2 regions of the Rahnella inusitata genome follow, and region 1 is predicted to be linked to the other one. Evidence: predicted binding sites of a transcription regulator. Region 1 holds the regulator's gene; the other holds the start of a gene.
What was found. The regulator CRP, encoded in region 1, controls carbon source genes, mostly activating them, when cyclic AMP is high. The targets are predictions, from matches to a motif close to ATGTGANNNNNNTCACAT.
Positions count from the first base shown of each region.

Region 2: the regulator CRP is predicted to act here: its motif matches at 1,806-1,823, upstream of cdd (cytidine deaminase).

Region 1 is NZ_CP065024.1:730,384-734,123, forward strand. It holds gene I2123_RS03290 (YccS/YhfK family putative transporter) at 1-1,825, opposite strand, end outside; gene crp (cAMP-activated global transcriptional regulator CRP) at 1,893-2,525, opposite strand; gene I2123_RS03300 (OsmC family protein) at 2,887-3,294, shown strand; gene I2123_RS03305 (LysR substrate-binding domain-containing protein) at 3,296-3,740, opposite strand, start outside.
Region 2 is NZ_CP065024.1:3,555,619-3,559,358, reverse strand. It holds gene I2123_RS16735 (NAD-dependent malic enzyme) at 1-692, opposite strand, end outside; gene cdd (cytidine deaminase) at 862-1,746, opposite strand; gene I2123_RS16725 (arginine ABC transporter substrate-binding protein) at 2,020-2,754, opposite strand; gene artM (arginine ABC transporter permease ArtM) at 2,989-3,657, opposite strand; gene artQ (arginine ABC transporter permease ArtQ) at 3,657-3,740, opposite strand, start outside.

The sequences.
Region 1 (3,740 bases):
CCAGAGCCTCCGGCAGCATGTAATGCTCGCGGGCCAGAATGGTCATGGCGTTGATGTGCTCGACCACAAACTGACTGTGCGTTACCCACAGACGCATATCTGCAAGATAATGCGAGTTAAATCCCGGTTCCTGCATTGCCTGATTCAGCGAGGTGAACAGCTTGTTATGCGCCTGATTGACCTGCATACGGGCATAGGCCAGTTTTACAGCGTCTGGATTATCTTGCAGGAGTAAGCGGATCGCATCCTGGTAGGTTGCCAGCGCCTGATGGGCATTTTGACGCAACAATCCGCTTTGCCACTGCGGCCATAGCCAGATAGTCCCGCCGAAGGCCAGTGCGCAGCCGATAAGCGTATCGATAAGCCTTGGCACCAGAAAGTGTACGCCGTTCATCGCCAGCAGTTGCAGCGTGTAGACCGCCGTGACCGTCATCCCGACCATCGCCAGCCCGTAGTTTTTACGCAGCACCGTGTACGACACCAGCGTCACCACCAGCATGCAGAACAAGGTAATGCCCTCAGGCAGCTCAAGTTTCAGCAATCCGGCGGCGATCAGTAATCCGGCCAGCGTGCCGAGCGCACGGTGCTGGATCCGCACGCGGGTGGCGTTGTAGCCGTTCTGGCTTACCAGCATGATGGTAAGCAAAATCCAGTAGGGTTTCGGCAGATTGAAGAACAAACCAAGACTGCTGCCGATCGCCAGAATAATGCCAAGCCGCGCTGCGTTGCGCAGGGCGATAGATTTGAAAGACAGATAACTTTTCAGCGCCAGCCAGAAAGGCAGACGCGGCTGAGAGTTCATCAGATCACGGCGGTACAGCGGGCGCTGGGTGCGCAGCAGGCGTGCAATGCGGCTGAAATGGTAATAGCAGAACTGGCCGACCGGATTTTCCGGATTGCGTGCGGCGATTTTTTCCAGCGCCGCCAATTCGTTGGCCATCGTGAAACGCGCGGACAGCCGGTGATAAAGAATGTCGTCGGCAATGACGCGCAGCCGGGCGGAAATCACCTGCGCATTGCGGCGGATCACCGCTTCGGCATGGCTTTCTTCCACCAGTTTTTGTACTTCTTCCGGCTGATGCAGACTGACCGTGATGTGCTCCTGCAAATCCAGCGCCACCTGAAAACGCTGGAACAGTCGCTTGTGGTGATGATGATGGCCGTGCTGCGGCAGCATGTGCAACTGCTGATAGAGCAGGGCAATAAGATCGATGACCTGCTGCTGACGCTTAAGCAGCGGCGGTAAGGCGGTTTCCGGATCGATATGCTGCGTCAGCAGGCTGTATTTGGCTTCGAAATAATCAGCCAGTTGCAGATAGAGCTGGCTGAGAGTTTCGCGCATCGGCTGCTCTTTGGAGATGCGAAACCACGCCCAGTTGAACAGGCCATACCAGGCAGTGCCTGCAGCGAACAGCGCGGGAGCCTGCCACATCGGCCTGACGCCGACCATGCTCAGGGTAAAGATGGTCGCCACCAGTGCGCCGGGCAACAGTCGCGCATGCAGCGGGCTGATTTCACCGGTGACGCCGAGCAGCAAAGCCAGCGAGAGCATGATGAGCGGCAGCGGGATGTGCCAGTTTTCCATCATCAGTTGCAGCAAGATACTGCTGATCGCAAACAGCGAACCACCAATGAAGAGACGTTTGAAGAAGCGTTTGTGCGGCGTATCAAGACCGGCGACGTTACAGCAGGCAGGGCAGAGGGAGAACAGCAAGCCCATTTGCAGATTCCCGAACAGCCAGCACAGGCCGACCGGCAAACATAACACCAGCGTCTGGCGCAGTGCGTAATTCACTTCGGGGTGATAAAACAGCCTTCTCCACAGCGTCATAGCGGAAGCTTAGCCCATAAAAAAGGCGCGACAGTAAGCTGCCGCGCCAATTTTTGAGGGATTAACGTGTGCCGTAGACGACAATCGTTTTACCGTGTGCGGAGATCAGGCTCTGATCTTCCAGCATTTTAAGAATGCGGCCGACGGTTTCACGAGAGCAACCGACGATCTGACCGATTTCCTGGCGGGTGATTTTAATCTGCATCCCGTCCGGGTGGGTCATTGCATCTGGCTGTTTGGCCAGATTCAGCAAGGTTTGAGCGATACGGCCCGTTACGTCGAGGAAAGCAAGGTTACCGACTTTCTCAGACGTCATTTGCAGACGGTTTGCCATCTGCGCGGAGAGGCGCATCAGAATGTCCGGGTTAACCTGAATCAGCTGGCGGAATTTTTTATAAGAAATTTCAGCCACTTCACAGGCAGTTTTAGCACGTACCCAGGCACTGCGTTCCTGACCTTCTTCGAAGAGTCCCAGCTCGCCGATGAAGTCACCTTGGTTAAGGTAGGAAAGTATCATCTCTTTGCCTTCTTCATCTTTAATCAGGACGGCAACCGACCCTTTCACGATGTAGTAAAGCGTTTCGGCTTTTTCACCTTGGTGAATCAGCGTACTTTTAGAAGGATACTTATGTATATGACAGTGAGACAGGAACCATTCAAGAGTCGGGTCTGTTTGTGGCTTGCCGAGAACCATTTGCTATTATCCTCTGTTATTATCGCTGCCCAAATTACAGGGCTCAGAGTTCCCTGTACGGCGTCTGAATATTAATGCGCCCTTTCAGCATATAGCTCTCCAGAAATGCTGCAAGCGGATGTCGGAGTGAAACCGGCTGTATATTGCCGTTATCACCTTGGGTTCTGTTCTTAAACCGCGAAAACCGTCACCGCAATTTGCTGGAAAGTATGTTTCGGCTTTGTTTGTAACACAGGTTTGCAATGCTGTCTTGTGTTGTCTCGCTTCAGCATGATGGCGATCGGGTTACGTTGCCAGTTTTTAGGTGAAAGGGTAGTCTGGGGTGAAAATTTGATTCTTAAGAGCGCCGGGAGATAAGCAAATGCACGCACGCGTAAAATGGGTGGAAGGTCTGACGTTTTTAGGTGAATCAGCGTCAGGGCATCAGGTTTTGATGGACGGCAATGCAGGCGATAAAGCCCCGAGCCCGATGGAAATGCTGCTGATGTCAGCGGGTGGCTGCAGCGCGATCGACGTGGTGTCGATTTTGCAAAAAGGCCGTAACGATGTTCGCGATTGTGAAGTAAAACTGACGTCAGAACGTCGCGAAGAAGCGCCGCGTCTGTTCACGCACATCAATCTGCATTTTATCGTCACCGGCAAAGCGTTGACCGATAAGATTGTAGAGCGCGCCGTCAGCCTCTCCGCCGAGAAATATTGTTCTGTTTCTCTGATGCTCGGCAAAGCGGCCACGATTACCCATAGTTTTGAAGTGATCGAAGCGGAATAAGTCATGTCCAGTCATATGACTGGCACTGATTGCGCAGTAAATCCAAAAATCGCCGCGCGGCAAACGTCAGCGGCGATTTTTGCGAATAGAGCACGCAATATTCTGCCTGTGGCAGGGTGTCGATATTGAGCAGACACAGTTGCTCCTGCAAACCGAACGGCGCACGCATCGCCCGCGCCACGATGGTCAGATAGTCCGACTGCAACACCATATTCAGCCCGCACACCACCGAGTCGGTGCGCACCGGTGTTTCACTTCCCGCCTGATAAAACCCGTCCGCCAGTTGTAGCTGCTGGTAGTACCCCATATCCGTTTCCGGCAACACCCAGCGCGCATCCTGTAATTCTTCGAGCCGTGTGGCGTTGGCCAGCGGATGCCCGCGTCTGGCGATAATTCCGAACGGGGCGGTGAACAGCGGTTCACGCACCTGATCCTCCAGCGGAAAT
Region 2 (3,740 bases), 1.9 Mb from region 1:
ATGAACTCATCGACGAAGGCGTCGTACTCTTCGCCGGTAATACGCGGATGACGCCAGCCCATGTACAGCGGGTCATTCAGCAGTTGCGGGTTATTGGTACCCGCGTCGAGTACGACCGGCAGGGTATACGCCGGGCTAATGCCGCCACAGGCGGTATACAGCGAAAGCTTACCGATAGGAATACCCATGCCGCCAATGCCCTGATCGCCGAGGCCTAAAATGCGCTCACCGTCGGTCACCACCACCACTTTCACGTGCTGTTTAGTGGCATTTTGCAACATGTCATCAATGTGCGCGCGGTTCGGGTAGGAGATAAACAGGCCACGGGCGCGGCGGTAGATATCAGAGAAATGCTCGCAGGCCTCGCCGACGGTCGGGGTATAAATCACCGGCATCATTTCGCTCAGATGACTGTCCAGCAGACGGTAAAACAGCGTCTCGTTGGTGTCCTGAATGTTGCGCAGATAGATGTGCTTATCGATGTCGGTTTTGAAATTCTGGAACTGGCGATAGGCACGGTCGGCCTGTTCTTCAATGGTTTCAACCGCTTCTGGCAGCAGGCCGTGAAGGTTGAAATTGTTGCGCTCTTCTTCGGTGAACGCGCTGCCTTTATTCAGTAAGGGGAATTCTAACAGGATAGGGCCGGCATGCGGGATATACAGCGGGCGTTTGCTTTCGTATTCAAGTTCCATGATTTTACTCTTCCGGGGGCTCAGAATGGTGTTTTTTATTTTTTAGAGACATGAGGGTAACAGAGAGGAAAAGACGAATTCAAATTACAAATGTAATGACAATGTTATGTAACTAAAAACTCCGCGAACGGAGTCTTTAGTGTTATCTGGATCACGTCACTGCGGTGATTTAGCAGGTCACCGTTTTTACTTCTTCACAGCCAATCGCTTTTAGCGTGGCGCGGGTGGCGTCATCTTGTGTGAGCAGCGCGCCGGTATTCTCGACCAGCACCGCGCGGCGCACTTTCAGGCAGTCTTCCCCGGACATGTTCAGCAGGATCAGTGCCGCCTGAAGCGGTGGCAGGCTCGGGTTGAACGCGGCGTTTTCGGCATAGCGACCGGCGAACTGCTTGCCGCTGTGCGTTTCCAGCGCGACACCACTGTAAGACTTGCTGTATGGCGCGTGGCTTTGATTGCAGGCATCCAGCGCCAGCAACGTCAGGGCATCGGCATTATCGAGCTGATAGCCGTGATCGACCTTGTCCATCAACAGGGTCGTGATGTCCAGATCTTTTGGGCCGAAGGAGTGCGGCAGGTAATCACCCAGCGTGGCGACGTCGCGATCCGGCAGATGGATATCCAGCTCGGTGCCGCTGGTCAGCTCGTTCATGAACTGACGGCAGTGGCCACACGGCGTGTAGTTAACGGTGATAGAAGCCAGGCGGGTTTCGCCACGCAGCCAGGCGTGCGTGACGGCAGACTGTTCAGCGTGGACGGTCTGCTGCATCGGCGCACCGGCGAATTCCATATTGGCACCGAAATACAGGTTGCCGGAGGTGCCGCGCGCAATCGCGCCGACGTGAAAATGAGAAATCGGAGTAACGGAGCAGGCGGCTGCAAGAGGTAACAGCGCAAAGGCCAGCGCATCGTCATCGAGTCCGGTCGCCTGTTTTACTTGCGCAACGTCTGCCGCAGTGAGCATTGCCGGGAAGTCATCATGTCGCAGAAAAGGCTCAAGGGCGGAGGACAGATTTTCAGGGAGTGCCGCAAAGGCGGTGTGAAAACGTGCGTGCATAAACATTCGATCTCGAAGTAGTTACGGTTTAACAGTGTAGAAGTCATTCCATGAACTAAGTGTGACGAATGTCACTTTTTTAATGAAATACGTGTGACGGCGTTACAAATTTGAGAGATGTCACGCATAAAAGCGACTTTTTAAAGCATCAGCAAAATCATTCGAGCTAGCTGCATCAGGACGGCAACTGAGTGACCCCCGGTCACACACTAATGTATGTGACCGGGGTCGGGAGGGCGGCCAGCGCAGAGGCAGCGTGAAGGGTGAAGGGGATCAGTTAACCGGGAACCACTTATCATTAATCTTCTTAAATTCACCGTTGGCTTTGATCCCTTCCAGCGCGGCGTTCAGTTTCGCCAGCAGCTCTTTATTCTCAGGACGCACGGCCATACCAACGCCGGTACCGAAGTATTGCGGATCTTTGATAAGCTCACCGACTTCGCCCAGATTCGGGTTGGATTTCAGCCAGCCATTCAGGACTGCCGTATCGCCCAGCAGGCCATCCAGACGACCGCTTTTCAGATCCAGAATCGCATTCTGATAGCTGTCGTAACCAACGGTGGTGATCTCAGGATGTTTTTCCATCAGGTATTTCTGGTGTGTAGTGCCGTTTTCCAGACCCACACGTTTGCCTTTCAGATCAGCCATTGATGAGAACTTGCCTTTCGGTCCGATGATCATGGCGGTATTGGCATAGTAAGGCTGGGTGAAAGTGACCTGTTTGCTGCGCTCTTCAGTGATGTCCATGCCGGAGATGATCACGTCAAAACGACGAAATTTCAGTGCCGGGATAAGGCCGTCGAAAGGTTGATTGGTGAAGGTACAGTTTTCCTGCATCTGCTTACACACCGCGTTGGCCAGATCGATATCGAACCCGACGATCTGGTTGTTGGCATCCATCGATTCAAACGGAGGATAGGTCGCAGAGGTACCAAAGCGGATGGTGTCCGCAGCGGTTGCGGTAAAAGCAGTGGCAGATAAAACGGCAGCGAGGATCAGCTTTTTCATGCAATACATTCCTGTTCAAAAAATGACATTCCCTTCACGGTTCAGTTTACTGATTTTATTAATGTAATCGGGTCACTGGCAGGAAGCGAAACCTGTCAAACAAAGTGCCATTAAATGAATTTGTATGCAATAAATTTGATTAAAAAATTATAAAATAGAATAAGCCCACAGGCAGCAGACATAAAAAAGGGACGATTTCTCGTCCCTTTATATGCGGAGTCTGCCAATGTGCAATCAGTTGCGGCGTTCGAACGCCAGCGCGCGGCGCTCTATCAAACGCATCATCAAAGTCAGCAATCCGTTGACGCACAGATACACCAGACCGGCGGCACCAAACACCATCACGTCATAGGTCCGGCCATACATCAGCTGGCTATGACCCATCACGTCCATCAGTGTAATGGTGTAGGCCAGCGAGGTACTTTTGAAGACCAGCACCACTTCGTTGGAATAGGAGGACAGCGCACGTTTAAACGCATACGGCAGCAGAATACGCAGCGTCTGCGCTTTTGACATGCCCAGCGCTTCGCACGATTGCCACTGGCCGGACGGGATCGCCCGCACCGCGCCGGTAAACAGCTGCGTGGTGTACGCCGCACTGTTCAGCGCCAGCGCAAACATCGCGCACAGCCACGGTTGCGACAGGACTTCCCATAACCACGGGATTTCCCGGATCGACGGAAACTGCCCCGGACCGTAGTAAATCAGAAAGATTTGCACCAGCAGCGGTGTACCGGTGAACAGCGTGATATAGCCTTTCACGATCTGGCTGATGACCGGCAGTTTGAGCGTCAGGATCACGGTAAAAAGCATCGCCAGCACCAGTGCAACCACCAGTGCGACCACGGTCAGCGTCAGGCTGGTGTGCAATCCTTTCAGGACTTCAGGTAAATATTCCCACATCAGGAAGCACTCCGTTCAAAGCGGGTGGTACGCAGTTCGATTCGTTTGATCACGAACTGGCTGAACAGGGTGACAAGCAGATA